Regions from separate parts of the Terrabacter sp. 2YAF2 genome, predicted to be linked through region 1. Evidence: predicted binding sites of a transcription regulator. Region 1 holds the regulator's gene; the other holds the start of a gene.
The links. Region 1 encodes LexA, which represses DNA repair genes until DNA is damaged. Its sites were predicted from a motif close to TCGAACANNTGTTCGA; they were not measured.
Positions count from the first base shown of each region.

Region 2: a site for LexA is predicted at 11,561-11,576, ahead of AB4030_RS19825 (alpha-ketoglutarate-dependent dioxygenase AlkB). Genes of this name have one in related genera too.

Region 1 covers NZ_JBFRFG010000016.1:10,234-25,662, forward strand. Annotated here, with positions in the region: gene AB4030_RS16340 (alpha/beta hydrolase) at 1-1,370, opposite strand, end outside; gene AB4030_RS16345 (hypothetical protein) at 1,367-1,669, opposite strand; gene AB4030_RS16350 (LysM peptidoglycan-binding domain-containing protein) at 1,932-2,354, opposite strand; gene lexA (transcriptional repressor LexA) at 2,583-3,308, shown strand; gene AB4030_RS16360 (hypothetical protein) at 3,321-4,217, shown strand; gene AB4030_RS16365 (Sir2 family NAD-dependent protein deacetylase) at 4,279-5,232, opposite strand; gene AB4030_RS16370 (AMP-binding protein) at 5,237-6,790, opposite strand; gene AB4030_RS16375 (acetyl-CoA acetyltransferase) at 6,909-8,093, shown strand; gene AB4030_RS16380 (LysR family transcriptional regulator) at 8,184-9,131, shown strand; gene AB4030_RS16385 (peroxidase-related enzyme) at 9,193-9,774, shown strand; gene AB4030_RS16390 (gamma-glutamyltransferase) at 9,771-11,294, shown strand; gene AB4030_RS16395 (class I SAM-dependent methyltransferase) at 11,373-12,698, shown strand; gene AB4030_RS16400 (DUF1295 domain-containing protein) at 12,695-13,567, shown strand; gene AB4030_RS16405 (cupin domain-containing protein) at 13,603-14,118, shown strand; gene AB4030_RS16410 (ComEC/Rec2 family competence protein) at 14,140-15,429, opposite strand, start outside.
Region 2 covers NZ_JBFRFG010000025.1:7,849-23,277, reverse strand. Annotated here, with positions in the region: gene AB4030_RS19900 (deoxyguanosinetriphosphate triphosphohydrolase) at 1-128, opposite strand, end outside; gene AB4030_RS19895 (hypothetical protein) at 230-361, shown strand; gene AB4030_RS19890 (YdeI/OmpD-associated family protein) at 386-1,024, opposite strand; gene AB4030_RS19885 (hypothetical protein) at 1,070-1,771, shown strand; gene dusB (tRNA dihydrouridine synthase DusB) at 1,775-2,983, opposite strand; gene AB4030_RS19875 (alpha/beta fold hydrolase) at 3,014-3,742, opposite strand; gene AB4030_RS19870 (sulfurtransferase) at 3,768-4,607, shown strand; gene AB4030_RS19865 (glycine--tRNA ligase) at 4,778-6,172, opposite strand; gene AB4030_RS19860 (DUF6703 family protein) at 6,251-6,541, shown strand; gene AB4030_RS19855 (metal ABC transporter substrate-binding protein) at 6,604-7,569, shown strand; gene AB4030_RS19850 (metal ABC transporter ATP-binding protein) at 7,566-8,411, shown strand; gene AB4030_RS19845 (metal ABC transporter permease) at 8,408-9,454, shown strand; gene AB4030_RS19840 (Fur family transcriptional regulator) at 9,451-9,870, shown strand; gene AB4030_RS19835 (isoprenyl transferase) at 9,917-10,690, opposite strand; gene recO (DNA repair protein RecO) at 10,747-11,475, opposite strand; gene AB4030_RS19825 (alpha-ketoglutarate-dependent dioxygenase AlkB) at 11,599-12,249, shown strand; gene AB4030_RS19820 (maleylpyruvate isomerase family mycothiol-dependent enzyme) at 12,264-13,082, shown strand; gene AB4030_RS19815 (glycoside-pentoside-hexuronide (GPH):cation symporter) at 13,190-14,671, opposite strand; gene AB4030_RS19810 (gluconokinase) at 14,720-15,429, opposite strand, start outside.

The sequences.
Region 1 (15,429 bases):
GCGCCGAAGACGGCCACGTCGTCCACGGCGCTCGTGCGCAGGGACGCGAAGCCCGCGAGCGTGGCCCCGTAGGAGTGGGCCCACACGGTCTGGTGGGCGGGCCGGTCACGCCCCGCCTCGATGCCGGTCGCGAAGTCGGCGAGGGCTCCGGCATTGTCGCGGGCGAGCTTGGCGTTCAGCACGTTCCGGTCGATGGAGCTGACGATCTCGTGCACCTGCGGGGCGTCGTAGCCCATCCAGGTCACGATGGCGACGTCCTGCCCGGCCGCGACCGACCGGGCTTCGGAGCGCATGCGCACGAAGATGTCGTCGTAGCGGCGCAGGTCCGTGCCGACCATCGTGGACAGGCCACCCACGAAGGTCACGACATGCTCGGCCCGGTCGACGTCCCCGAGCGCCACCACCGCCTTGACGTCGAGCCCCCTCGGGTCGATGAGCAGGAGCAGCCGCTCGCCACCGTCACGACGTGCGAGCACGTCGCGGACCGCCTGGAGTGCGGCGACGTGCTCATCGGCGCGGGTGCGCTCTGCGGCGTTGCCGACCCATCCCGAACGTCGTGCCTCACGGGCCTTGGTCCACGCCACCTCCTCCGCTCGCGCGAGCAGCACGAGGTTGGCTTCGTGGCGTGCCGTGGCAGGCACACCGTCACGCGGCCCCACCCACTCCGGGTGGTCACGGATCGCCCTGCGACGCTCCTCGTCGGTCATCGAGCGCCACCAGGCTGCAGAGGCGAACACCTGGGCGCTGACACCCCCGGCGGCCGAGGCGGTCGGTGGCGGTGCCAGTGACCCGAGCACCGAGGCACCGACACCGGCACCGGCACCGGCTGCCGACGTCGCGCCTCGGGCCGATGACAGCAGTGCGCGAAGCAGCTCGTCGTCGGTCTCGGCAGCCGCCCGGCGCGCCTGGGCCAGGCACGCATGCACCTCGGCACGCAGCAGCTCGTCGAGGCGGGCACGGCGTGCCTCCAGGGCGGGATGACCGAGTGAGGCCCGGACCGGGAGGAAGAGACGCCCGTCGTCATCGATCCACGCGCCCTCGTCGACCGCGCGCCGGTCGGCCCGACGAACCAGGTCGATGGCCGCCTCCAGGCGGCCGGCCGCGTGTCCCACGGCCTGACCAGCCACGGCGATGCTCGCCGCCAGCCGACCCAGCCCGGCAATGACGACGGCGTACCGGTCTGCGGCGGCCGATGATGCGGCACCCGACCATCGTGGGGCGGCTGCTCGACGCCAGAGCACCAGCTCGGCCAGCACCACGACCCGTCGCCGACGGTCCTCGAGGCCCCTGCTGACGGCAACGAGGGACTGCGGACGGCTCGCGCGGATGTCGCGCACCGACAGCGTCAGCGACCCACCGGCAACGGTCACCGGAGGCCGCCGAACGATCCTTCGACGCTCTGCCGCGCTGCACGCTCGACCGCGTCGTAGGTGTCGGCTGCCGCTGCCAGGGATCGCCCCAGCTCCTTCAGCTCCCAGCGCGTCCCGGCCAACCGAGCCGTCCACGCCGCGGCGACGTCACGCAACGCTGCGCCGGTCCGGCTGCCCGGAAGGGCCGCGGCCACCGGCGTCAGCTCGTCCGCGATCCCGAGTCGTTGAACCCGCACCAGGACCTCGTCGATCGTGCTGACGTCGTCGCGCAGTGCGGCCGTGTCCACCTCGTAGCGCATGCCCTGCTCCTCTCCCCAGGACGGCAACGCTAGGCCGCACGCGGCGCGGCGCTCGTGCGTCATCCACAGGCCCCGGGACGACAGCAGAACGCCGCACCCCTGGTCTGGGGTGCGGCGTCCGTGGCGGGAACGACGGGGTCGAAGCGCCGCTACCGCCAGCCGCTGAAGGTGGAGCCAACGCGGCGGATCAGGTGGGATGGTCGAAGCGCAAGCACGGACGCGGCATACGCGATCGACCAGAGCCCGGATGGGCTGGCCGAGGTCAACGTCCCGGGATGACGAGCTGCTGACCGGCGTGGAGCGCCGTGGAGCTGAGTCCGTTGGCGACCTGGAGCTCGACCACCGCGTCCGCCGTCGACACCCCGGGCAGCTCACGGGCGGCGACACCCGACAGCGTCTGGCCCGACTGGACCGTGACGGTGCGCGGCTCGCCGGTGGCCGACGCGAGCTGGCCGGCCAGACCCACACCGAGAAGGGCGACGACCGTCGCGACGAACAGGGTCACGACGAGCCGACCGAACCGCGTCAGGCGCACGGGTGGCCGCGTGAGGCGCGCCGCGCGGGCGGCCCGGGTGGCGTCCCGGCCGGTGGGCACCAGGACGAGACGGGGCCGACCGGTCGGCAGCGACCGCGCAGGCTCCTCGGTGTGCGGCGAACGAACGGCCTCGAGGACGATGGCGCTCATGGTGACCTCCCCTTGCTTCGGATCTGGCGAACACATGTTCGATAGAACGTCTGTACGAGTTCTAGCACGTATGTTCGATGAAGTCGAGACACGCCTCGAACAGGTGTTTGGCAACTGTGTTCGAACCTCGTAGTCTCTGCTCACACCAGAAACCTCACCAGCCACCACTGACACTGGCCCCGCGCCGAGCGTCACACCGCGGTCTGACGAGCTGACGAAAGGGACACCATGGGCGTCACCGAGCTTCCCGATCGCGAGACCGGCGACGGCCTCACCGTCCGCCAGCGACGGGTGCTCGAGGTCATCCGCAACTCCGTCGACCGCCGCGGCTACCCCCCGAGCATGCGCGAGATCGGCGACGCGGTCGGCCTGGCCAGCCCCTCCAGCGTCTCCCACCAGCTCAACGCCCTCGTCGCCAAGGGCTACCTGCGGCGTGACCCCAACCGGCCGCGCGCGCTCGAGGTCGTCTCCCCCGACGCCAAGGCCGAGGAGCTGGGCTACCGCGGGGGCGACGCGACGCCGCAGCGTGCGCGGGGCGACCAGTACGACACCGACACCGACTCGGGCGACGCCCGCCCGGAGGCCTCCTACGTCCCCGTGCTCGGGCAGATCGCCGCCGGCGTGCCGATCACGGCCGAGGAGGTCGTGGAGGACGTCTTCCCGCTCCCCAAGCAGCTCGTCGGCGAGGGCGACCTCTTCCTGCTCAAGGTCAACGGTGACTCGATGGTCGACGCCGCCATCTGCCACGGGGACTGGGTCGTCGTGCGCCAGCAGCAGCACGCCGACAACGGTGACGTCGTGGCGGCCATGCTCGACAACGAGGCGACGGTCAAGACGTTCAAGCGCAAGGACGGCCACGTGTGGCTAATGCCGCACAACCCCGACTTCTCCCCCATCGACGGCGACCACGCCACGATCCTCGGCAAGGTCACGGCCGTCCTGCGTCGCATCTGAGCCCGCGGTCCGATGACACCGTCACGCACTCGGGACGTCGTCCTCACCTACCGGTACCTGCGCGGGGCGATGATCGCCCTGCTGCTCATGCTGCTGCTCTCGGTCGGCTACCAGTGGTGGTGGGAGACGGACCACTCGTGCTGGCTCGGGTCGATCAGCGCCTACTACTACACGCCCGCGCGCTCGGTCTTCGTCGGCTCGTTGTGCGCCCTCGGCGTCAGCCTCATCGCCTACAAGGGTCACTCCCCCGAGGAGGACGTGCTCCTGAACTTCTCGGGCCTCATGGCCTTCGTCGTGGCCATGGTGCCGACCGTGCCCGACGCACGGTGCGGACCGAACGCCTACACCCAGACCCCGGTGGAGATCGCTGCCGCCGTGCGCAACAACATCTGGTCGCTCGTCGTCGTGGCGGTCAGCGCCGCGGTCGTCGCCGCCTGGCTGAAGCGCGGCGCCACGACCCGCGATCCCAGTGAGCTCCCCACCGCGCGCTCGGTCGTCATCACCGTCGTCTGCGGTGCGGTCCTGCTCGGCGAGCTCACGCTCTTCCTTCTGCTGCGCGACCGGTTCATCGCGTTGAGCCACGGCATCGCCGCAGGCACCATGGTGGCGGCAGTCATCGCTGTCATGGTGCTCAGCGCGCTGCGCGCGGAGGAGCGCCACCAGTCCGTCGCCTCCCACCAGGGTGCCACCTACAAGCGGATCTACATCGCGATCGCGGTCGCCCTGGCCGTCGCCCTCGTGGTGACGGTGCTGACGGCCCTGACCTGGAGTGGACTCGACCACCTCGTCCTCATCTCCGAGGCCATCATCATCGTGCTCTTCTGCACCTACTGGGGTGTGCAGACCAAGGAGCTGTGGGACCTGCGCGACGGCACAGAAGCGCGACCGGTGAGGTCCGTAGCCGAGTAGCCTTCTGGTCGTGGGCGATTCGTCGCCATCCGATGCCGACGATGCTCAGGCGTTCGGAAGCTCAGAAGGTCAGGGAGCAGCGGAGGTCCTCCAGGGTCGGGCCGAGCGGGGCGTGCAGCCGCAGCGTCGCCTGCGCGTCGCCCCGCGTGGCCGAGCGCGTGACGATCGCGACCGGCACGCCGCGCTGGTGCGCGCGACGCACGAAGCGGTACCCGCTCATCACGGACAGCGACGACCCGAGCACGAGCACCGCGCCGGCGCCCTCGACGATCGAGAAGCACTGCTCGACAAGGGCTTTGGGCACCGACTCACCGAAGAAGACGACGTCGGGCTTGACGGTGTCGTTGCCGCAGACCAGGCAGCGCGGCGCGTGGAACGAGTCGACGAGCGCGTCGGCGAGCACGATGTCACCGTCGGGCCGCACCTGCTCCCCCCACTGCGAACCCACCGTGCGTGCAGCCTCGGCGAAGCGCTCCATGAAGCCGGGGTTCGCCTCGGTCATCCTCTGGTGCAGGCCGATTCGCGAGGTGTACTCACCGCAGGTGAGACAGACGGCACGGTCGAGGGAGCCGTGCAGCTCGATGACGTCGGTCGCTCCCGACGCCTGGTGCAGGCCATCGACGTTCTGCGTGATGATCGGCCCGACGTACCCGGCCGCCTGCAGGTCGGTGACGACGCGGTGGCCCTCGTTGGGCTCGGCCGCGTTGAAGCGCTGCCAGCCGATGTAGCTGCGGGCCCAGTAGCGTCGTCGCGCCTCGGGCGATCCCGCGAACTCGCCGTACGTCATCGGCTCGACGCGGCGGGTCCCGTCCGGTCCCCGGTAGTCGGGGATGCCGGACTCCGTCGAGAGGCCGGCACCGCTGAGCACGACCACCCCACCACCACTGACCAGGTCCACGAGGTCGTCGAACGTGCCGAGGTCGTGCGTCTCGAGCGGCAACGTGCGCGAGGTCGAGAGCCGCGTCGTCGCCGCGGTGAGCGTCGGTTGCGGAGGTATGCCGTTCAGCTGATGCACCCGGTCAGCCTACGTCGGCTGCCGCCGCCTCCCGGTCCCATGTCGAGGGTGTGACAGCACGTCGGCGAAGCTCCGCCTTGCGCACCTTGGCCGTGGGAGTTCGCGGCAGCTCGTCGACGAGCTCGACGTAGCGCGGACGCGCGAAGCGCGGCAGGACGGAGTCGACGCGCTGGACGAGCTCCGCGCAGTCGAGGCTCACGCCCGGGGCGGGGACGACGGCCAGCATCACCTCGTCCTCGGTGCCGGCAGGGACCGACGGCACGGCGTAGGCGGCCACCTCGGCGACGCCCTCGAGTGCCGCGACCGCGCTCTCGACCTCGAAGGACGAGATGTTCTCGCCGCGGCGACGGATGCAGTCCTTGGTCCGGTCGACGAAGGTCACCCAGCCCTCGGCGTCCATGACCCCGGAGTCTCCGGTGTGGAACCAGAAGCTGCGCCACGCCGCGACCGTCGCCTCGGGCAGCCCGTGGTAGCCGGCCATGAAGCCGAACGGCACCCGCGGGCGGACCATGATCTCCCCGACGGTTCCTCTCGGTACCGGCGCGTCGGTTTCCGGGTCGCGCACCTCCACCTCGAACCAGCGGTCGAGGACGAGACCGGCCGTGCCGGGCCGCGACTGCCCCAACCGGCCGTAGAGCGGGATGTTGACCTCCGTCATGCCGTATGCCGTCACGACCTCGGGCACGCCGAAACGCTCCCGCCACGCGGCTTCGTGCGCGGGAGGGTTCGGCACGGGACACACGACGCGGAGGCCAAGCTCCCGGTCGTCGGCGCGGGGCGGCTGGGCGATGACGAACTCGGACATCGAGCCGAGGAGGTTGGACACCGTGCAGCGGTGCACGCGCACGTCCCGGCTCCAGGAGCTCGCGCTGAACCGGGGGCGCAGGACCGCGCTGGCCCCGGCCAGGATCGTCGCCCCGAGCTGCATGAAGAGCCCGTTGGCGTGGAAGAGCGGCATCGTGACGTAGTAGCGGTCCTCGCCCGCCAGGCCCAGCCCCTCGATGCTGCCCACACCGAAGAGGACGCAGTGGGCGTGCGGCATGACGACGCCCTTCGACGGGCCGGTGGTGCCCGAGGTGTACATGACGCAGGCGGTGTCGGCAGCCCGCGGCAGCGGCCCGTCCCATTCCGGCGCCGACTGCCATCCGGTGAGGTCGATGACCTCCAGGCCTGCGGCGGACCCGAGCGCGTCGCGGACGGCACGGGTTCCGGCGGCGTCAGCGACGACGAACCGGGCGCCGCAGTCGTCCAGCTGATGGGCGAGGAACGCACCCTCGAGGGCGGTGTTGACAGGCACGATGACGGCACCGAGCCGGCCGAGGCCCAGCCACACCCGGACGAAGTCGAGGCCGCTGGGGAGCAGCACCGCCACCGGGTCTCCGCGGCCCACCCCGACGGACGCGAGTCGGGACGCCACCCGACGCGCGTCACGTGCGGCGGCGGCATACGACAGCGAGCCCTGCCCGATGACGTGGACCAGCTCGCGACCACCCAGCTCGTCGGCTCGCTGCTCGAGCACGAGCGGGAGCGCCCAGCGAGTCACGTCATCGTCGAACATGACTGCCAGACAACCACTCCCACGCGGGGATCCCCGTGTGGCGGGACGATACTGGCGGAGCGGCGAAGTGGCCGCCCGACCCACGGCAGGTCTCGGCACGCGAGCTAGCGTGAGCCGCATGAGCCTGCGCGACGCCTTCGGCACCGATGTCCTCGTCACCGGTTGGGGCCACACCCGGTTCGGCCGCCTCGACGACGAGTCCCTGGAGAGCCTCGTCGTCAGCGCGGCCAGCGAGGCCCTGGAGTGCGCAGGGGTCGAGCCGGGGCAGGTCGACGAGGTCGTGCTCGGCACCTTCAACTCGGGGATGTGGCCGCTCGGCTTCGCGTCGTCACTCGCCCTCCAGGTCAGCGACGACCTCGCGAACGTGCCCGCGACGCGCGTCGAGAATGCCTGCGCGTCGGGCTCGGCGGCCGTGCAGCAGGGCGTCAAGTCGATCCTCGCGGGGACGGCCCGGACCGTCCTCGTCATCGGCGCGGAGAAGATGACGCACGCACCCGCCGACGTCGTGGGCGCAGCACTGCTCGGCGCGGACTACGAGCTGGCGGGACGCGCGTCGACGACGGGCTTCGCCGGGCTCTTCGCCGACGTCGCCCGGCACTACGAGAAGCTCCACGGCCCGGTCGTCGACACCCTCGGCTCGATCGCCGCGAAGAACCACCGCAACGGCGTCCTCAACCCCTACGCGCAGCTGCGCAAGGACCTCGGCGAGGACTTCTGCCGGACGGTGTCGGACCGCAACCCCGTCGTCGCCGACCCGCTGCGCCGGACCGACTGCTCACCGGTGTCCGACGGCGCCGCCGCCCTCGTGCTCTCGACGCGCCCCACCGGTGGCCGTGTCGACCCGGTGCGCCTCGCCGGCTTCGGCCACGCCAACGACTTCCTGCCCGCTGGCAAGCGCGACCCGCTCGCGTTCGCGGGGACCACGGCCGCCTGGGAGCGCGCGCTCGCCATGGCCGACGTCGACGTCGCGGGCCTCGACCTCGTCGAGCTCCACGACTGCTTCACCATCGCCGAGCTCGTCGTCTACGAGGCGATCGGCCTCGCGGCGCGGGGCGAGGGGCACCGACTCCTCGAGGCCGGCGCCGTGCACCGCGACGGCCGACTGCCGGTCAACGTCTCCGGCGGGCTCAAGGCCAAGGGCCACCCCGTCGGCGCCACGGGGGTCTCACAGCACGTGCTGGCCGCGATGCAGCTGTCCGGCACGGCCGGTGACATGCAGCTGCCGACGGCGCGGCGAGCCGCCATCCACAACATGGGCGGTCTCGCAGTGGCCAACTACGTGAGCGTCCTCGAGTCGGTCTAGGGCCGGCTCCGGCCGCCGGCGCCCCATCCCCAGGGTCTACGCGACATCCAGATTCTACCGTTTTCCATAATCATCGGTTATGATGGACGCATGATCGATGCTGCCGGCCTGCGGGTCATGAAGGCCATCGCCGACGAGGGAAGCTTCACGAGCGCCGCCAACGCGCTCGGCTTCACCCAGCCGGCCATCTCGCAGATGGTCCGGCGCCTCGAGCAGCGCACCGGAACCGTCCTCGTCGAGCGCTACGGCCGCCAGGTGCGCCTCACCGAGGCCGGTCAGGTCCTCGCCCGCCACGCGGTCGGCGTCCTCGCCGCTCTCGACGCCGCCGAGGAGGAGATCACGGCCATCGCCGGGCTGCGCGCCGGACGGGTCCGCCTGCAGGCCTTCCCCAGCTCGTCGGCCACGCTCGTGCCGCGCACGCTGGCCATCCTCAAGGCCCGCCACCCCGACATCACCGTGACCTTCACCGAGGCGGAACCGCCGGAGTCGCTCGCTGCCCTGCGGCGCGGCGACTGCGACGTCGCGGTGGCGTTCGCCTATGAGGGCGGCGACCTGGGCGAGCTCGAGGAGGACCTCTCGCTGCTCGTCACGCGCCGGCTCATGGACGACGAGGTGCGACTCGTCGTCCCCCGTGCCCACCCGCACGCCGGCGACGAGGCGGCGTCGCTCGCCGACTTCTCCGGCGAGGAGTGGATCGCCGGGTGCCCTCGCTGCCGCGGCCACCTGCTGTCCCTCGCCGACACCGCGGGGTTCCGCCCGAACGTCGCGTTCGAGACCGAGGACTACGTGGCCCAGCTCGGGCTCGTCACCGCCGGTCTCGGAGTGGCGCTCGTGCCCGACCTCATCCTCAACGCCGCCAAGCACGACGAGGTCGCGACCCTGCCGCTCACCCCCGCGTCGCGGCGGCAGATCCTCGCCGTCACGACCTCCGACCTCCAGCGCGTCCCCGCCGTCGCCGCGGCGCTCGACGCACTGTGCGAGGCCGCCGGCGCCGACCCCAAGGCGTCCCCCGCACAGCTGGTGGCAGCCAAGGCCTGACGGCCCCCAGCGCGCGGGCGCGTGAGGGGCGCGTGGCCACCACCCGGCATACGGTGGCCTCATGGGTGACCACGAGCGCATCTCCTACCTGCCCGTACCCGAGCGCGACGACGTCCCGGAGGGCGTGAGCCGCCTCTGGGACAAGGCGCAGGAGGCGTTCGGCTTCGTGCCCAACGTCTTCCGCGCCCAAGCCGTCAACGGCGAGCAGTTCCTCGCCTGGTGGGGCTACTTCAACCTCCTCGTCAACAAGGAGGGGCACCTGTCGAATGCCGACCGCGAGCTGCTGGCTGTCGTCGTCAGCAGCGTCAACCGCTGCACGTACTGCGAGGTGAGCCACGGCGCCGCGCTCCGCGAGTACACCGGCGACGCCGTCACGGCCGACCTCGTCGCGTCGAACTGGCGGCAGGCGGGGCTCGCCGAGCGGGAGTACGCCATGGCGTCCTACGCCGAGAAGCTCACGCTCCACCCCGCCGAAGTCACCGAGCGCGACCTCGAACCGCTGCGCGCCGTCGGGCTCGACGACCACCAGGTGGTCGAGCTCGTGCAGGTCGTCGGGATGTTCAACCTCACCAACCGCGTGTCGAGCGCCCTGGGCTTCGTGCCGAACCCGGAGTACCACTCGATCGGCCGAGCGACGTCATGACCCGGGTCGCGCTCTCCGCCCCGGGTCCGGGGGCCCTGCGGGCCGGACTCGAGGTGGCCTCCGAGGGCGGGAACGCCGTCGACGCGGCGATCGCCGCGTCCCTGGCCGCCATGAGCACGGAGCCCGGGGTCGTCAGCCTCATGGGGGGCGCCTTCGTCAACGTCTGGCTCGCCGGCTCCGACCCGGTCGTCATCGACGGCAACGTCGAGATGCCCGGCCGCGGCCTCGACGCGTCGGCGTTCGGCCACGGCGTGCGCCAGGTCCCCACCACCTACGGCGGCGGCGTGACGATCGGCGCTGGACACGCCGCGGTCGCGAACTCCGGTGCCGTGCAGGCACTGTCGGTGGCCAGGGACCGTTTCGGACTGGTGCCGTGGCGACGCCTCGTCGAGCCCTCTGCCCGGGCCTGCCGCGAGGGCTACCGAATCGGCGCAGCCGCGGCCCTCTACCTCGCCATCGTCCGCGACACCCTCTTCGGTCAGGATGGCGAGGCTCACGCACTGGTGACCGGGGCGGACGGCGGCCCGCTCGAGCCGGGCGAGACGTCCCTGAACGTCGATCTCGCCGACATCCTGGACCTGCTTGCGGCACAAGGCGTTTCACTCTTCACCACAGGCGCCGTCGGTCGGGTGCTCGCCGAGGACATGGCGGCGAACGGGGGCCTCGTCACCCAGGCCGACCTCACGGCATACCAAGCGGTCGTGCGCGCACCGACGATGCGGACCGTCGGGTCATGGGACATCGCCCTCAACCCGCCGCCTTCCGTTGGCGGCCCGATGCTCGCGGCGATGCTCGGCCAGCTCGCGCGACACGAGGACTGGACGTGGGCCGAGGTCATCGAGATCCAGCGTCGTGTCCTCGCCTACCGCCTGTCCGTCCACGACCAGTCCCGTGACCTCGACGCAGCGGGCCACGCACTTCTCCAAGCGGTCGAACGACACGGGCTGGCGGGACTGCCGACATCGGCCTCGACCGCTCACGTCTCTGCCGTCGACGAGCACGGGAACGCCTGCGCCATCACGATGTCCTGCGGATACGGCGCCGGCATGGTGATCCCCGGCACCGGCATCCTGCTCAACAACGCGCTCGGTGAGCCCGAGCTCAACCGTCTGGGCGTTCACGCCGTCGCGCCCGGGACCCGGCTCGCGTCCAACATGGCGCCGACGACCGGACGGAGCGCCTCCGGCACCGCGCTCGCGGTCGGCTCGCCCGGTGCCGACCGGATCACCACAGCCCTCATGCAGGTGCTCGGTCGTGGACTCCTGCGCGGCCACGACCTCCAGCACTCGATCAACGCGCCACGGTTGCACGTGCGGTTCATGGACGACGGCTCCCCACGCGTCGAGCACGAGCCGTCGGACGACATCGCCGCCGCGATCGAGGCCAGTGGTCTGCCGGCCCACCGTTTTCCCGGACCGCACATGTACTTCGGTGGGGTGGGCGCGGCCGTGCTCGGCCCCGACGGTCTCGTGGCCGCGGGCGACGCGAGACGCGACGGGGCCGTGGGGGTATCTCCATGACGGCTTGGCGCACCCTCCCATCCGACGCGCCACCGGCCCCGAATCATCCCGAGTAGACCCCAACGAGAGGCCACCCCGATGACCATGACCGACGACCGCCCCGACGCTCCCGTCTCAGCTACGGCCTCCTCCCGAGCGAACGGCATCGCTGCGCGGCTGGCGGCCGTCGTCGAGCCCCTCTTCGGCGGCCGTCTGCCCGTGCGCCTCAAGGCGTGGGACGGCACGGTCGCCGGCCCCACTGACGCGCCGACCGTCGTCCTGCGCGACCCGGCTGCCCTGCGCCGGCTCCTGCGCCACCCCGGTGAGCTCGGCCTCGCCCAGGCGTACGTCACGGGTGAGCTCGACGTCGAGGGGGACCTGCTCGACGGGTTCCGTCGTGTGTGGTCGACGGCCCGAGCCCTGACGGATGGTCGCCCGTCGGCCGGCGCCGTGGCCGCCGTCGCGAAGAACGGCATCCGCACCGCCTTCGACCTCGGCGTCGTCGGCCTGCCGCCCGAGCCGCCCGTGTCGCAGGCTCGGCTGCGTGGGCGCCTGCACACCAAGACCCGCGACCGCAGTGCGATCGAGCACCACTACAACCTGTCGAACGACTTCTACTCCCTCATCCTCGACCCGCACATGGCCTACTCCTGCGGCTACTGGACGAGCACCGAGCCCGGCTACGCCGGCGAGGACGCCCAGCGCGACAAGCTCGACCTCGTTTGCCGCAAGCTCGGGATCGAGCCCGGAGGCCGCCACCTCGACATCGGCTGCGGCTGGGGCTCGCTCTCGCTCCACGCAGCCGAGAAGTTCGGCGCGCACGTCGTCGGCGTGACGATCTCGAGCGAGCAGAAGGCGTTCGTCGACGCGCGGATCCGGGAGCGTGGGCTCGAGGAGCGGGTCGAGATCCGGTTGCAGGACTACCGCGAGGTCCCCGACGGCCCGTTCGACACGATCTCCTCGATCGAGATGGGTGAGCACGTCGGACAGCGCAACTACCCGACGTTCACCGGCCAGATCCACCGCCTGCTCAAGCCCGGTGGCCGGGCGCTGATCCAGCAGATGTCGCGCACGACCCGCCCCGGCGGTGGCCCGTTCATCGAGGCCTTCATCGCGCCCGACATGCACATGCGACCCGTCGGCGAGACCGTCGACCTCATCGAGCAGGCCGGCCTCGAGGTCCGCGACGTGCACGCGATGCGGGAGCACTACGTCTGGACCGTCAACGCGTGGTACAACACGTTCGAGGCCAACTGGGACCAGGTTGTCGCCATGGTCGGCGAGGAGGTCGGGCGCGTCTGGCGCCTCTACCTCGTCGGCGGCGCCCTCGCCTTCGAGGAGGGCCGGATGGGCGTCGACCAGATCCTCGCCGTCAAGCCGACGGCCGACGGCCGCAGCGGTATGCCGGCCGTGCGGGCCTGGTGACCACGGTGTCGTCGGCCTGGCCGACGTTCGCCCCCGCCGTCGAGGCCACCGGCTTCGACGGCGGGGCCTTCGGACGCACGCTGCTGCTCACGGCTCTTGCCGTCGTCGTCGTCCTCGGCATCACGTTCGCCGTGGCGCTGCGCGTCGGCAAGCAGGCCGTCATCGACGTGACGTGGGGGCTCGGTTTCGTGGCCATCGCCCTCACGGCCTTCGCCACGAGCGGCGGCCACGGGGACGACCTCCGACGCTGGCTCGCCCTCGGCCTCACGGCCGTGTGGGGGCTCCGGCTCGCCGGACACATCTTCAGCCGGTCGCGCGGCAAGGGCGAGGACCCCCGCTACGAGGCCATGCTCAAGCGCGCTGACGGCAACCCCAACGTCTACGCGCTGCTGCACATCTACCTGCCCCAGGGCGTCATCATGTGGTTCGTCTCCCTCCCGGTCCAGATCGCGATGTTCGTCGAGGGCGGGATCGCCTGGGTGCTGTGGCTCGGCGTGGTCGTCTGGGCCGTCGGTTTCTTCTTCGAGTCGGTGGGCGACCTGCAGCTGACCCGTTTCCGCAACGACCCTGCCAACAAGGGCACGGTGCTCGACACCGGGCTGTGGCGCTACACCCGGCACCCGAACTACTTCGGCGACGCCAGCGTGTGGACCGGACTCTTCCTCGTGGCGGCGAGCGCGTGGCCCGGCGTGCTGACGATCCTCTCCCCCGCCGTGATGGTGTGGAACCTCTACGGCGGTACCGGGAAGAAGCTCTTGGAGAAGGACATCGGCGACCGCCGTCCGGACTACGCCGACTACGTGCGCCGCACGAGCGGCTTCTTCCCGTGGCCGCCGAAGCCCGCCGACCCGTCGGCGACGAAGGACTGAGCACACGTCGCTGCGGGTCGAGGATGATGGGCGTCATGCGCCCTTCTCTCGCCGAGCTCCTCGACCTGCAGCCACACCCGGAGGGCGGGTGGTACCGCCAGACGTGGGCCTCACCCGAGAGCGTGACCCTCACCGACGGACGGGTCCGTGCGACGGCCACGCTCATCCACTTCCTGCTGCCAACGGGTGAGTCCTCGGCGTGGCACCGGGTGTCCTCGGACGAGGTGTGGCTCGCCCACACCGGTTCGGTCGCCCTCGAGCTCGGGGGCGACGGAGCCGTCCCGGAGGCTGACGGCGACGCGGAGACCGTCGTGGTGGGTCTCGACCTCCCGGCCGGCGAGGTGGCCCAGGCCGTCGTGCCGGCCCACGTCTGGCAGCGCACCGTGCCGGGTCCAGCTGACGCCCTGGTCAGCTGCCTCGTCTCGCCGGGGTTCGACTTCGCGGACTTCGAGCTCGCCAGACCCACCGGCCCCGACGGTGACGTGCAACGCGCCTCGGCCGGTCCCGAGGACGAGCCGGTCGACCCGACGGCGCCGACCAACCCAGCCTGATCCCTCGGCCGGCGGAGCGTCTCACCTCGACACGGCTCGAACCGTCCCCCCGCTGGCGACGACCGCGACGTCACCCTCGAGGTCGGTGCGATGGACCTCGAACCCCCTGTCCTGCAACGACTTCATCGTTGCCGGCGCAGGATGGCCGTAGTCGTTGCCCTCCCCGACGCTGATCAGCGCGAGCCGCCCGTCGATGTGGTCGAGGATCCGGTCGTCGCGGTTGCTCGACCCGTGATGGGCCACCTTGAGCACGTCGATGTGTCCCCAGCGTTGCGGGTCGAGCTGGGACTCGTGCAGCACCTGTCCCGCGGCTTCGCGCTCGATGTCGCCGGCGAGCAGGATGGTTGTGCCGCGCAGGTGCATCGTCAGGACGACGGAGCCGTTGTTGGGCACCGACCCGGCGTCGATGCGACGTGCCGGCCACCAGACGTCTGCCGTGACCGACCCCACGGTGAGCCGTTGTCCGGCGCGCAGCTCGCCGAGCGGCACCTTGGCGGCAGCGGCCAACCGCGCCACCCGAGTCGCCTCGGCAGGCGGGTCGAGCACCGGCGACGCCCGGATCTCGGCCACCGGCCGCTCGAGGACGGCGCTGAGGCCCCCGACGTGGTCGGCGTGGTAGTGCGTCAGCACGAGGAGGTCGACGGCTGTCGCGCCGATGCGGTCCAGGCAGGCACGCATCGGCTCGGGGTCCGGGCCGGCGTCGATGACGACGACGTGCCCGTTGCCGTTGTCCGCCACGAGGCCATCCCCCTGACCGACGTCGCAGGCGATCAGGGCCCAGCCCGGCGGCGGCCAGGCGATCGGCGCCGTCGGCAAGCCGACCCCCGCCGTGAGCACGACGACGGCCACGGCCACCGTCGGTCGGTGCCGGCCGCGATGCCAGGCCCACGGCGCGGTGGCGATGACTGCGGCGGTGAGACCCGCGAGCAGGACCGCAGCACCCGCGGAGTCTCCCCAGTCGAGGCTGCCGAAGGGCAGCCCGGCAGACCACCTGGCCACGGCAGCGATCGCCTGCGCCGGGAGGGCCGCTCCCCAGGCGAGCCACCCGGCTCCCGTGACCCAGACGACCGACACGAGCGCGACCACGACACCGATGACGGTCGTCGGGGCCACGAACGGCGCTGCGAGGAGGTTGGCGAGGACCGCAACGAGGGACACGCTGCCCTGCAGTGGCACGACGAGCGGGGCACAGACCGCCTGGGCGGCAACCGGGATGGCGAGCACCGGTCCCAGCGGCTTGAGCGGGCCCGGCAACCGACGTGCCACGGCGCGACCCCACGGCTGGGCGAGGACGAGCAGTCCGAGAGTGGC
Region 2 (15,429 bases), on a different contig from region 1:
GCGAGGCGGCGCAGGGAGGACGAGTGGACCACCCGCGCCCGGTCGCGGGCGAAGTCGTCGCGGTCGGCCCGTTTCTGCGCAGGGTCCTCCGCGACCCAGCGCTCCCGGTCCCGCACCTCGTAGCCCACATCGGAACTCTATGCGGCAAGACGCAGGCCACCGTGGCACCGCACCCTGGGCGCATACTGAGTCATGGAGCCGCTCAGGCTTCCAACCTCAGGAGCGCGCCATGGGCGACAAGTCACCGAAGTCCCACATGTCCACGAAGGCCAGATCGCTCAAGGAGAAGCGTGCCGACAAGCACGCCAAGTCCGCGGCCAAGGACCACACCGAGATCATTCCCCCGAAGGCCAAGCGCTGACCCTCATCCGACCTTGACGTCGGCTCAGCCGAGCTCGGTCTGCATCCGCCGCACCCAGGCCGGCTCGGTGCCGTAGCGCTGCATCCTGATGAGGCGCAGGTTGGCGCAGTCCTCGACGAGCTCGGCCATGCGCTTGTCGCGGGTCGCCTCCTGCTTGGCCGTCAGCACCCAGTTCGTCGCGACCTTGCGGTAGGACGGCGTGGCCCCGTCCCAGAAGGCCGACGCGCGCTCGTCGGCGCGCAGCATCGCCTCATAGCGGTCGGGCCAGGTGCGCTCGCGGTTCTCGTAGGCGTAGACGCCCGAGCGGTCCTCACGCCGCCGGGCGAACGCGGCCAGCCCGGCAGGACGCATCCGCCCGGCCGCCCTGAGCTCGGCCACGGCGTTGATGTTGACCGTGCTCCAGTTGCTGCCCGGCTTGCGCGGCGTCCACCGCTGGCGCACGGCGTCCTCGTCGATGCGCTGGGACATGGAGTCGATCCAGCCGAAGCACAGCGCCTCGCGCACGGCCTCGGCCCACTGGAGCCCCCGGTCCTCGACGTGCTTCTTGTGGAGGCCCATCCACAGCTCGGTGGCGCTCTCGTGGTTGGCCTCGAGCCAGGCCCGGAAGTCCTCGGCGTCGTCGAAGAAGATCGCCGGCCGATCCGCGGAACCACCCTCACGCATGACCCGATCCTGCCAGTGACCTCCGACGCTGGGAGGATCGACGACGTGACCGATCGCATCGCCCTCGCCGCCCGCAACAACGCCCTCTGGTGTGACGCCGTGGCGCGCTCGCACGGGGTCTCGTGCTCGACCGATGAGGTGGCCTGGACCGCGTCGACGCGCACACCCCCCTACTACCCCGACGCCGTGACCCTCTCGCCCGGGGCCGGGGAGTACGACGTGCTGGCACGGGTGGACGCCTCGGACGGCTGCTCGGTCAAGGACTCGTGGGCCCGCCTGGACCTGTCGATGGAGGACTTCGCTCGTATCGTCGTGGGCGAGTGGGTGTGGCTCGACCCCTCGGTGCCGACTCCGGGGACGGGCAGCGCGTGGCAGCGGTTCACGACCCCTCGCGAGGTGGCCGACTGGGTGCGCGCGTGGGCGAGCGACCCGGACGCGGAGGCCATCCTGCGCCCGTCGCTGCTTGGCGAACCGGGCGTCCACGTCCTCGGCACCCGGGCGTCCGACGACCCGGCGTCCCCGGTCGTCGCGGGCGCCATCGTCAACGTCACGGGCGAGGTCGCCGGGCTCGGCAACCTCTTCTCCCGCGACGGGGACGTGGAGAGGGCGTGGGCTGCGGGCGCAGCTGTCGCGCGCGAGGTCGCGGGCGGCATACCCCTGGTGGGGTGGGAGGCCGGTGCGAGCGTCGACGCCGCGGTTGCGGCCGGGTGCGAGCGGATCGGGCCGCTCAACGTCTGGCTGAAGTGAGCCTCAGCCGCCGCTGACCGACAGCTCCGCCTCGGCGATGGTGCGGCGGTGCTCCTCGGACAGCTCGCGCGACTCGAGCCAGCGGTCGGGCAGCGCCACGGTTCGGGATGACCCGGCGCGTCCGCGCTGGCCCTCCGCGGCCTCGCCGGGCCACGGCTCGTCAGGGTCGAGAGAGGCGAGCAGGGCGTCCAGCGCCGCCATCGAGTCGACGAGCGCGAGCGAGTTGCGGATGGTCGACCCCGCGGGGAATCCCTTGAGGTACCAGGCGATGTGCTTGCGGATGTCTCGGCAGGCGCGCTCCTCCTCGCCGTAGAAGTCGCTGAGGTATGCCGTGTGCGTGCGAAGCGTGTCTGCGACCTCCCCGAGGGTCGGCGTCACCCGCGCCGAGGTGCCGGCGAAGGCTGCCGCGAGGTCGGTGAAGAGCCACGGGCGGCCGAGGCAGCCTCGGCCGACGACAACGCCGTCGCAGCCGGTCTCGCGGACCATGCGCAGGGCGTCTTCCGCGGACCAGATGTCCCCGTTGCCGAGGACGGGGATGCTCGTCACGGTCTCCTTGAGCATCCGGATGGCGCTCCAGTCGGCGGTGCCGGAGTAGGCCTGCGCCGCGGTCCGGCCGTGCAGCGCGACCGCGGCGACACCCTCCGCCTCGGCGGCCAGGCCGGCGTCGAGGAAGGTGAGGTGCTCGTCGTCGATGCCCTTGCGCATCTTGACGGTGACGGGGATGTCGCGCCTGGCACCCTCCTCGACGACGGCGCCGACGATGGCCTTGAAGAGGTCCTTCTTCCACGGCAGGGCCGAGCCGCCGCCCTTGCGGGTGACCTTGGGCACGGGGCAGCCGAAGTTGAGGTCGATGTGGTCGGCGCGGTCCTCGGTGACGAGCATCCGCGCGGCCGCCCGGGCCGTCGCCGGGTCGACGCTGTAGAGCTGGATGGAGCGGGGGTTCTCGTCGGGGTCGTGCTCGATGAGGCGCATCGACTCGGGAGTGCGCTCGACGAGCGCGCGCGAGGTGATCATCTCGCTGACGTAGAGGCTCGTCGAGCCGCTGGCGCCGCCGATCGCGGTGCCCTCGTTGCCGTACTCACGGCACAGCCGCCGGAAGGCGCGGTTCGTGATGCCGGCCATCGGGGCGAGGACGACCGGCGACTCGATGACGTGACGACCGATGTGCAGCGGGGGCAGCACGGCTCCGGTCTCCTGGACGGGAGGGCTCATCACGTCGGTCACGGACCCGATTGTCCCCGATCAGGCCCGAGGCGCCGAATCGACGACCCGCTGCGCGAAGCGCAGGACCGCCTGGGCGAAGGCCTCCGGCTGGTCGAGGTTGGCGAAGTGGCTCGCCCGCCTGACGATCTCGGCACGGGCGCCGGGACAGGCGCGCAGGTAGGCCCGGGCACCGACGCGGAACTGGTCGAACTGCCCGTTGAGCAGCAGCACGGGGCAGCGCACCGCGTGCAGCATCGACGGCCGGCAGTGCGTCATGACCTCGCGCCATGCGGCGGGGGTCTGGTCGAAGTAGTAGCCGCCGGCGATGACCGGGTCGATGCGCTCGGCCGGGTAGAGCCGGCGCAGGACGCGGTCGTTGATCCGGGTCATGCGCTCGGGCCCGAGCCAGTCGGTCAGTGCCGCCACCCCGCGGTACAGCGCGGCGCCGGGGCCGGTGGGGGTGGCGCTCGCGCCCGCGAGGACGAGCCCGGCGAGGGCATCCTGGTGGGCTGCGGCATACGCCATCGCGGCGTAGCCGCCCAGGGAGTGGCCGACGAGCACGACCGGGGTGCCGGCCGGGACGGCGCGAACGGCTTCGTCGATGACCTCGACGCAGCGGGCGAGGGTGAACTCCTCCTCGGCGCGCCGCCCGTGACCGGGGAGGTCGACCAGCGTCAGGTCGACCTCGTCACGCAGGAGCGGGACCTGCGGTGCCCACTGGGCGCTCGACAGGCGCGACCCGTGCACGAGGACCAGGTGAGCACGCACACGGCGAGGATGCCACGATGGCCCGGTGACCCACCTCATCACCGCCGCGGAGCTCGCCCACGAGATCGAGGACGTCGTCGTGCTCGACGTCCGCTGGGCGCTGACGACGGCGAACTCCCCCGCGGGTCGGGAGGATTACGACGCCGGCCACGTGCCGGGCGCGTTCTTCGTCGACCTGGACACCGAGCTGGCCGCTCCCCCTGGCGACGGCGGGCGGCACCCGCTGCCCGAGCCGGCCGTCCTCGAGCGTTGGCTGCGTCGCTGCGGCATCACCGAGCACAGCCGCGTCGTCGCCTACGACGGTCGGGAGTCGTATGCCGCCGCGCGGGCCTGGTGGGTGCTGCGCTGGGCCGGGGTCCCGGACGTGCGCGTGCTCGACGGCGGGTATGCCGCCTGGGTCGCCGCCAGACTGCCCGTCTCGACCGAGGATGCCGCCGACCGGCACGGCGACTTCGAGGTGCGCCGGGGGCAACTGCCGACGCTCGATGCTGCGGGCGCGGCACGGCTGGCGCGCGACGGCCTGCTCCTCGACGCCCGCGCGCCCGAGCGCTACGCCGGCGAGACCGAGCCGATCGACCCCGTCGCCGGCCACGTCCCGGGGGCGGTCAACAGCCCCACAGCAGCCTGGCTCGCCGAGGACGGCACGTTCCGGCGCGACCTCGCGGAGGTCTGGAAGCGAGTGACGGTCGGCAGGGACGCCCAGGCCGGGCCCGTCGGCGTCTACTGCGGGTCCGGCGTCACCGCAGCCCACGAGATGCTCGCGCTGGCCGTGCTCGGCGTCGACTCGGTGCTCTACCCCGGTTCGTGGAGCGAGTGGATCCGTGACCCGTCGCGCCCGGTCGCGACCGGGCCGCAGCCCGGCTGACCCGCTGCCCCTCGCAACCTGCTCCCCAAAACGGAGCAGCTTCCGAGGCCCGGCCGGATCTGTCCGGGAGCTCGCCTATCGGATCCTGCTCCCCAAAACGGAGCAGGTCATGAGCGTATGCCGCCCGCCCCGGTGGGCGGACGGCATACCTCAGCGGGCGTGCCTGGGGGTCAGCAGCCGACGAGGCGCTGGGCGAGGTAGCCCTCGACCTGGTCCAGCGCGATGCGCTCCTGCGCCATGGTGTCGCGCTCGCGGATCGTGACGGCGTGGTCCTCGAGCGTGTCGAAGTCGACCGTGATGCAGAACGGCGTGCCGATCTCGTCCTGACGACGGTAGCGCTTGCCGATGGCCCCGGCGTCGTCGAAGTCGATGTTCCAGTGGCGGCGCAGCTGCGCGGCGAGGTCACGCGCCTTCGGCGAGAGGTCGGCGTTGCGCGAGAGCGGCAGCACGGCGGCCTTGACCGGGGCGAGGCGCGGGTCGAGGCGCAGCACGACGCGCTTGTCGACACCGCCCTTGGTGTTGGGCGCCTCGTCCTCGGCGTACGCGTCGACGAGGAACGTCATGAGCGAGCGCGACAGACCGGCCGCCGGTTCGATGACGTAGGGCGTGTACTTCTCGCCGGTCGTCTGGTCGAAGAAGTGCAAGTCGGTACCGGAGTGCTTCGAGTGCGTCGACAGGTCGAAGTCCGTGCGGTTGGCGATGCCCTCGAGCTCGCCCCACTCCGACCCCGCGAACCGGAAGCGGTACTCGATGTCGACGGTGCGCGTCGAGTAGTGCGACAGTTTCTCGGGCGCGTGCTCGTAGTGGCGCAGGTTCTCGGGGTTGATGCCGAGGTCGGTGTACCAGCGGGTGCGCTCGTCGATCCAGTACTGGTGCCACTCTGCGTCGTCGCCGGGCTTGACGAAGAACTCCATCTCCATCTGCTCGAACTCGCGCGTGCGGAAGATGAAGTTGCCGGGGGTGATCTCGTTGCGGAAGCTCTTGCCCGTCTGGGCGATGCCGAACGGCGGCTTCTTGCGCGAGGCCTGCATGACGTTGTTGAAGTTGACGAAGATGCCCTGGGCCGTCTCGGGGCGCAGGTAGTGCAGGCCCGACTCGTCCTCGATGACGCCGAGGTAGGTCTTGAGCATCATCTGGAAGTCGCGGGGCTCGGTCCACCGGCCCTTGGTGCCGCAGTCGGGGCAGACGATGTCGGTCATCGGGATCGAGTCGGGGTCGGCGATGCCCTTCTTCTCCGCGAGCGCCTCCTGCAGGTGGTCCTGGCGGCGGCGCTTGTGGCAGTTGAGGCACTCGACGAGCGGGTCGGTGAAGGTGCCGACGTGGCCCGAGGCGACCCACGTCTCGCGCGGGAGGATGATCGAGGAGTCGAGGCCGACGACGTCGTCGCGGCTCGTGACCATGGCCTTCCACCACTGCCGGCGGATGTTCTCCTTGAGCTCGACACCGAGCGGGCCGTAGTCCCAGGCCGAACGCGTGCCTCCGTAGATCTCGCCGCTCGGGAAGACGAAGCCCCTGCGCTTGCAGAGGCTGACGACGGTGTCCACGGTGGATGTCTGCTTGGCCATGCCGCACAGGTTATCGGGCCGGCGCCAGTGGTTTGCCACGCGTCCGGGGTATGCCGTCGCGTCCCCTAGGCTCGTCACGTGGCCCTGAGCTTCCGTTCCCGTCTCGAGCACGCGTCGGCCCCGTGGGTCGAGCGTCTCAACGCCGTCCCGCGCCCCGTCGCCCTCGGCGCGCTCATCGTCCTGCTCGCCGTCGGGGTCTTCGCCCCGCGGCCGTGGGGCGGCATCGCCTTCCTCGTCGTGTCGGCCTTCGTCGGCTGGCTGCTCTTCCTCACGTGGCAACGGCTCACCCTGCCCGAGCGCCTCATGCGCATCGCCGTGCTCGTGCTCGCGGTCGCCGTCGCCGTCGTTCGGATCGTCCCCGCGGGCTGACCCCTCGTCTCAGGACGAGAACGGTTTTGACAATCATTCTCACTTCGGGTGAGGATGAGCCCATGCCCCCCGTTCCGCCGCCCCTGCGCAGGCTCCTTCCAGCCCTGGCCGCGGCGACGACGCTCGTCCTTGCGGCTGCTGCCTGCGGGTCCGGCGCGAACGGCGGCACCTCGGCGGCAGAGGACGTGGTCGTCACCTCGTTCTACCCGATCCAGTTCGCGACGCAGCAGATCACCGGCGGTGCTGTCCCGGTCTCGGTCCTCACCAAGCCAGGCGCCGAGCCGCACGACCTCGAGCTCTCGCCGCAGGACATCGGCGGCATGACCAAGGCGCGACTCGTCGTCTACGCCGACGGGTTCCAGCCGGCCGTCGACGAGGCCGTAGGGCTCGTCGACCCGGCCAAGGTCCTCGACGTCGCCGACGCGGCCAAGCTGACTCTCACCCTCGCCGAGGAGTCCGGGCACGCAGGCGAGACCGACCCGCAGCACGACGACCATGGTCACTCGGGCAGCGACCCCCACTTCTGGCTCGACCCCTCGCGGTATGCCGCCGTGGCCGAGGCCATCAGTGCGCGCCTGGTGAAGGACGATCCCCAGCACGCAGCGACCTACACGAAGAACACCGCAGTCTTCGTCGAGAAGCTGTCCGAGCTCGACGACGAGATGCGGCGCGGGCTCGAACAGTGCCGGACCAAGCAGCTCGTCACCAGCCACGCGGCGTTCGGCTACCTGGCCGCCCGCTACGGCCTCCAGCAGCACGGCATCACCGGCGTCTCTCCCGAGGCCGAGCCGAGCGCATCCGCCCTAAAGGCCGTCGCCGACCTCGTGTCGTCCAGCGGAGTGACGACGATCTACCAGGAGACTCTCGTGGAGCCACACTTTGCCCAGACCGTGGCCGGGTCGACGGGAGCGAAGGTCGCGACGCTCGACCCCATCGAGGGCATCACGTCCGCATCGGTCGGCCGGGACTACTTCGAGGTCATGCGCAGCAACCTGGTGGCGCTGCGCGACGGACAGGGCTGCTCATGAGAGCCGCGCGGCTGGTGCCCATCGAGCCGGACGACGCCGATGCCGTCGTGACCCTGCGCGGCGCGGCCTTCGGCTACGGCGACCGTGCCGTCCTGACCGACGTCGACCTCACGATCCACAGCGGCGAGATCGTGGCGATCGTCGGGCCGAACGGCTCGGGCAAGTCCACCCTGATGAAGGGCGTGCTCGGCCTCAACGAGCGGGTGGCGGGCACCGTCACCCTCTTCGGGGTGGACAGCAACGAGTTCCACGACCGCGCCCGCCTCGGCTACGTGCCCCAACGGCATACGCTCTCGGCCTCCGTCAGGGCCACGGCCGAGGAGATCGTGTCGACCGGGCGGCTGTCGCGCATCGGCTGGCTCGGTCGGTTGCACGCCACCGACCGGCAGATCGTCGCCCGCTCGCTCGAGGTCGTCGGCCTCGCCGACCGGGCCGCCACCGAGGTCAGCACCCTCTCGGGCGGCCAGCAGCGCCGCGTGCTCATCGCCCGAGCCCTCGCAGGGCAGCCGGACGTGCTGATCATGGACGAGCCCACCGCCGGCGTCGACGCCGCCAACCAGCACGTCCTGGCCGACGTCCTCGCACGGCTCGTCGAGCGCGACGTCACGATGGTGATCGTCACGCACGAGCTCGGTGCCCTCGAACGTCTGCTGACGCGCATCGTCGTCATCGACGGCGGACGCATCCGTTTCGACGGGACACCGCAGGAGTACGCCCACGCGCGCGATCGCGTCCACCACGACCACGACAGCCACCACCACGACCTCGAGCTCGACGGCCACCGCCCGTCCCTGGGCCCGGGCCCCCTCGACGTCACCCACCCGGACGGAGGCCGACCGTGATCGACCTGCTCACCGTCGACTTCATGCAGCGGGCCCTGATAGCCGCACTGCTCGTCGGCACCGTCGCCCCGATGGTCGGGATCTTCCTCGTCCAACGACGGCTCTCCCTCATCGGTGACGGGATGGGACACGTGGCCCTGGCCGGTGTCGCCATCGGCCTCGTCACGGGCGCGGCGCCCGTGCTCACTGCCCTCGTCGCTGCCGTCGTCGCCGCCGTCGTCATCGAGCTGCTCCGCACCCGGGGGCGCACGAACGGTGACGTGGCTCTCGCGGTCATCTTCTACGGCGGCATCGCGGCCGGCGTCGTCATCATCAGCAAGTCGCCCGACGGCACGCCCGCCAACCTGATGAAGTACCTCTTCGGCTCCATCCTCACGACGCAGCGCAGCGACCTCTACGTCTTCGCCGGGCTCGCCGTGCTCATCGCCGTGACGACCTGGGCCCTGCGCCCGCGTCTCTTCGCCGTCGCGAACGACGAGGAGTACGCCCGCGCCGTCGGCATCCCGGTGCTGCCGCTCAACATCGTGCTCGCCGTCCTCACCGCCACCACCGTCGTGGTCGCGATGCGTGTGGTCGGCCTGCTGCTCATCAGTGCACTCATGATCGTGCCCAACGCCGCCAGCCAGCTCTTCGCGCGGTCGTTCAGCAGTGGGCTGCGGTGGGCCATCGCCTTCGGTCTCGTCTCCTCCGTCGGCGGGGTCGCCCTCTCCTATCCCCTCGACACCCCCTCGGGCGGCACCATCGTGCTGCTCGCCGTGGGGCTCTTCGTCGTGACGGCCGTCGTCACGAGCGTCGTCGCCCGGACGGGCAGCCGGCGCCACGAGGTCGCCGAGACCCACGCGCACGAGCACGGGGTGGAGTGCGGCCACCCGGCCGTCACCCACGGGGACCATGTCGACTACGTCCACGACGGGCACCTGCACGCCGCCCACGAGGGGCACTACGACGAGCACGGCGTGCACCACGACCACCCGGCACCCGGGGACGCGAGAGCTGAACCCGCAGGCACGAGGCCCGGCCCGACGACAGGATCGAAACCATGACGACCGGCAGCGAATCCCCTGCGGCCTCGAGGAAGCCCACGCGGCAACAGGTCGCCGTCGCCGACCTGCTCGAGAGGTCCGACGACTTCACCTCGGCACAGACCGTGCACGCCCGGCTCCGGGAGGCCGGGGCAGGCGTCGGCCTGGCCACCGTCTACCGGACCCTGCAGTCGATGGTCGAGGCCGGCACGGTCGACGTGCTGCGCACCGATGACGGGGAGGCCGTGTACCGGGCCTGCTCGACGCACCACCACCACCACCTCGTGTGCCGGGCGTGCGGGCGCACCGTCGAGGTGGAGGGCCCGGCCGTCGAGAAGTGGGCCGACAAGGTCGCGACCGACCACGGCTTCACCGGAGTGACGCACACGCTGGAGATCTTCGGCACGTGCGCCGACTGCAGCGCCGTGGGCACGTGAGCACTCGACCTGGCTCTCCCGTCGAGTGCCCAGTGCCACGCGTCGTCTACGTGGTGGGGGTGTCGACGGCTCCGCCGTACCGGCGATCGCGCGCGACGTACTCCTCGATGGCCGCCCACAGGTCGCGACGGTCGTAGTCCGGCCAGAGCTGGTTCTGGAAGACCATCTCCGCGTAGGCAGACTGCCAGAGGAGGAAGTTGCTCGTGCGCTGCTCACCCGAGCTGCGCACGAAGAGGTCGACGTCGGGCATCGTCGGCTCGTCGAGGTAGCGCTTGATCGTCTTCTCGTCGACCGACCCCGGACGGAGGCGACCAGCCTTGACGTCGTGGGCGATTCGCTGCACGGCGTCGGCGATCTCGGCGCGGCCTCCGTAGTTGACGCAGAAGTAGAGGGTCAGACCGGTGTTGTGCTGCGTCAGCTCCTGCGCGATCTCCAGCTCCTTGATGACCGACCGCCACAGTCGTGGCGCCCGGCCGACCCAGCGCATCCGGACGCCCCACTCGTGGAGCTGGTCCCGGCGTCGGCGGATGACGTCGCGGTTGAAGCCCATGAGGAAGCGGACCTCCTCGGGCGACCGTCGCCAGTTCTCCGTCGAGAAGGCGTAGGCCGACAGGTGCGTCACGCCGACGTCGATCGCGCCGGCCACGACGTCGAGCAACGACGCCTCCCCCGCCTCGTGCCCCTTGGTCCGCGGCAGGCCCCGCGCGTTGGCCCAGCGACCATTGCCGTCCATGACGATCGCGACGTGCTTCGGCAGCAGGTCGGCCCGGATGGTCGGCGGCGTTGCACCGGACGGATGAGGGAAAGGCTTGGCGTACATGGGTCTCCGGTCGATCGGGATCGGGTTCGCTTGCGGCTCAGGCTGTCTGGTGCGACTCAGGCACGCTCGACGAGGCGCAGCGAGCGCAGTCCTCGTTCGATGTGCCACTGGAGGAACGCGGAGACCATGCCGTTGCCCTGGCGTCGGTGCCGGTCCTCGCTCGCATCGGCGACACCCCAGTCACCGGTCAGCAGTGACGCGAGCAGCTCGAAGGTCTCGGGGGCGGGGGCGCTCGAGCCGGGCGGACGGCATACGGAACACACCGCGCCGCCGGCCTGCACGTTGAACGCCCGGTGCGGACCCGGCGCGCCGCACTTCGCGCAGTCGACGAAGCTCGGCGCCCACCCGGCCACCGCGAGCGAGCGCAGCAGGTACGCGTCCAGGACGAGCCCCGGGTCGTGGGCCCGCTCGGCCAGCGAACGCAGCGCGCCGGCCAGCAGGAGGTACTGCTGGGTCTGCGGCTCGTGCTCCTCGGTGAGCTGGAGTGCGGTCTCGAGCATCGAGGTCGCGCACGTGTAGGCCGTGTAGTCGCGGGCGATGGCGTCACCGTAGGGCGCGAGCGTCTCCACCTGGGTCACGGTGTCGAGGTTGCGGCCCTCGTAGCACTGCACGTCGATGACCATGCCGGGCTCGAGCCGCGAACCGAAGCGCGACTTCGTGCGCCGTACCCCCTTGGCCACCGCACGCACCCGTCCGCGGGTGCGGGTCAGCATCGTGATGATGCGGTCGGCCTCGCCCAGCTTGTGGGTGCGCAGGACGATCGCCTCGTCACGGTAGAGGGGCATGGGCCCATTCTCCCCCTCGGCGGAGCGGCGGCAGCACCGCACGCGCCGGTGCGCGCGCCGGTCCGTCGAGAGTCGACCGCGTCAGTCGAACACCCGTTCGACTCCATGGGTTATCGTGGGGCCATGGACCTCTCTCTCCAGGGTTCGCTCCTCGACCTCACCGACGCGATGACCCTGCGCGACGTCGGCACGGGGCTGACCCGCCACCACCTGGGTCATGGCGCGTGGGTCGATGTCCGACCCGGCTGGCTCGCTGCCGGTGACGAGCTCTTCACGGCCCTGCTGCGCGACGTGCCCTGGCACGCCGAGCGGCGCCAGATGTACGACTCCGTCGTCGACGTCCCCCGGCTGACGAAGTTCTACGGCGCCGACGAGCCCCTCCCCCATCCGATGCTCGTCGAGGCGCGCGAGGCGCTGAGCCGCCACTACGCGCCCGAGCTCGGCGAGCCGTTCGCCACCGCGGGCCTGTGTCTCTACCGCGACGGCCGTGACAGCGTGGCCTGGCACGGCGACCGCATCGGACGCTCTCGCGACAGCGACACGATGATCGCGATCCTCTCGCTGGGGTCCGCCCGCACGCTGGCCCTGCGACCGCGGGACGGCGGCGCCATCCCCGGCTCGACGACAAAGAGCTTGCGCTACCCCCTCGGGCATGGTGACCTCGTCGTGATGGGCGGTTCGTGCCAGCGGACGTGGGACCATGCGGTCCCGAAGACGTCCGAGCCGATGGGACCGCGCATCTCCGTGCAGTTCCGTGTAGCCGGCGTCCGCTGACAGGAGACCTTTCTATGCCGTCCAGCCGCTCAGGTGGCCCCCTACCCTTCCTCGACCACCTCGCGGCCGACTCGGCGCGCTTCCGGGAGGTCCTGGCGACCGCACCCGTCGGCGCGAGCGTGCCCACGTGTCCCGACTGGGATGCCGACGACCTGCTCTGGCACCTCGGCGAGGTGCAGTGGTTCTGGGGCGAGATCGCCGAGCGCGGACTCACCGACCCGGCCGACCTCGACGCGATGAACGCGACGCGCGAGGAGCGGCCGAGCGACCGAGCGGGACTGCTCGCCTTCTTCGACCGCTCGAGCGAGCGACTGCACCGGGTGCTGAGCGACCTGCCGCCCGAGACGCCGCTGTGGATGTGGTACGACGACGACCAGAGCGCTGGCTACATCCGCCGCCGCCAGGCGCACGAGGCGATGATCCACCGGGTCGACGCCGAGCTCACCGCCGGTGATCGCACGCCCCTCGACTGTCGCCTGGCCGCCGACGGCATCGACGAGGCCCTACGCGTCATGCGGGGTCACGAGCCCGACCCGGACCTCACGCACGTCCCCGTCTCGGCCCCGGTGACGATCGCCACCGTCGATGCCATGCACTCGTGGACGGTGACCCCCGTGCGGATCACCGGCACCTGGAACGGCCGGGAGATCGACGTGCAGCGCTTCCTCGTCAGCGACGGACCCGACCCCGCCGCGACCGCCGAGATCAGCGGGTCCGCTGCCGACATCGACTGCTGGCTGTGGAACCGCCCGACCGAGGGCGAGATCGTCCGTGACGGCGACGCAGCGGCCTTGGCGTCCGTCGACGCCGTGCTCTCCGACGCCATCGACTGACTCCTGCGACACAGCGACCCACCGACGCCCTGGCGCTGACGCGTGCGACGGCGCCGGGTGCATCCCCCTGACGATGCACCCAGCGCCGTTCGCGTCCCTCGTCGCCGTCAGCCCTTCGGGACCTCGATGACGTGTCCGTCGGGGGCGATCAGGTGGTCCTGCTGACGCTTGCGGTACTCCGTCTCGTTGCGCACCTCGCGGAACCGCTCGTCGGTCAGCGGGTATTTCCAGAAGATCGCCATGGCGATGAGCGCGACGATGGCGGGCAGCAGGCCGATGGTGAAGCGGATCGCACCGATCGCGGAGTCCGGCTGGACCGGGTTGGGCACCGCAGCCGTGGCGGAGAGGTATCCACCGAAGGCCAGGGCCGCAGCACCCACCGCGCCGCCGATCGACTGGGTGATCTTGCGGGTGAAGGAGAAGACGGCGTAGGTCGCACCCTCGGAGCGCGTGCCGGACTTCCACTCGCCGTACTCGACCGTGTCTGCCTCGAGGCCGAACATCACGGTGTTGATGAGGGCTGCTCCGATTCCCTTGATGCCCAAGAAGATCAGGGCGGGAGCGGCGGCACCGGCCGGCGTGAAGAAGAGCGCGAGGCCACCCACCACGGTGAAGACACCGCACCACTGGAAGAGCGCCTTCTTGCCGAAGCGGTCGACGAGCTTGGGGATGAAGGGCGCGGCGACGATGGAGATGCCGCTGTTGACCAGGGTGATCGGACCGAGCCACTTGATGTCACCCATGACGTACTGGGCGTAGTAGGCCGAGGCGCCGCCCACGGCGAAGAGACCGATGAGGTAGAAGAAGCTCGAGGCGCACAGGTAGCCGAGCGGCTTGTTGCCCCGCAGGGTGTCCCACGTCTCCCGGAGCGAGACGCGCGGCGTCGTCCGGACGACCTTCTCGCGGCAGAAGTACCACGTGATGAGGTAGGCCACCGAGCCGATGACGATGAACAGCAGCGTGGTCTGCGTGAAGATCGCCTGGACCTTCTCCTGGTACTCCGCGGCGCTGATGGCCTTCTTCTCGCCCTTCAGGCTCGAGATCTTCGGGGCGATGATGTAGGTGAGCACGATGCCGCCGACCGCGCCGCCGAAGAAGCGCGACGACACGAGCTTGGCCCGTTCCTTGACCGACTGCGTCATCGCCGAGGCGAGTGAGCCGTACGGGATGTTGACGAGCGAGTACACGAGACCGAGGACGGCGTAGGTCACGTAGGCGTAGAGCAGCTTCGCGCTGTCGTCGAGCGAGCTGGGGACGTGGAAGGTCAGGTAGCTCAGGAAGAGCAGGGGCACGGCCCCGAAGAGGATGAACGGGCGGAACTTGCCCATGCGCGTCATCGTGCGGTCCACGAGACGACCGGCGAACATGTCGGCGAAGGCGTCCCAGAGCCGGACGACGAAGAACATCGTCGCGACGGCTGCGGCCGAGAGCCCGGCGACGTCGGTGTAGTAGTAGAGCAGGAAGGACGTGCTCAGGGTGAACGCCAGATTGTTGGCGAAGTCACCGAAGCCGTAGCCGATGATCGATCGTTTGGGGAGGCGCTCGTCGACGAACGACTGAGCGACCTGCGCCTTGGTGATGGTGCTCATGGGGCCGAACTCCTTTGTGGGCCAGTACATCTCAGTTGAGGCGATGCTCTAGTGAAGGCCCCGGAGGTCCGGGCCGACAACGAGTTGCCGCTTGTTGCCGGTCGGTTGCCGCCGGTTGTCCTCCACTGGGCGGCCCGGTCCAGCCAGGAGGTCCGCTGCTGCCGCCAGGTCGCGCAGCCGTTGCGCCGCCGAGACGCGGGCGAGGTCGTATGCAGCCGCGCTCGCCGGCGACGCCACGATCGTGTCGTCGTGGTCGGGCCGGTGCTCGAGCAGGTGCGGGGCGAGGGTCGACAGCGCGCTCTCCAGAGACCCACTGGCGCCGATCGCCCTCAGTCCGAGGGCAGCTGCACCGAGGGCGGAACCCTCCGCCCCGGCGGTCACGGTCAGCGGCCTGCCGAGCACGCCGGCGAGGACCTCTCGCCACAGCGCGCTGCGGAAGGCGCCGCCGGTGGCGCGGATCGACGTGACGGGCTCGACGCTCTCGAGACCGTCGAGGATGGTCGCGAGCTGGAAGGCGACGCCCTCGACGGCGGCTCGGACGAAGTGCCCCCGGGTGTGGTGCTGGCGGATCCCGAGGAAGGCCCCTCGGACGTCGGCGTCCCAGAGCGGGCCGCGCTCGGCGAGCAGGAACGGCAGCATGACGAGGCCTTCACTCCCCGGCCCGACCTCGGCCGCGAGTGCGAGGACGTGGGCGTCGTCGACGGGTGGACCCGCATACTCCATCGGGGTGTCCGGACGGTCAGCGGCGAAGACCGACC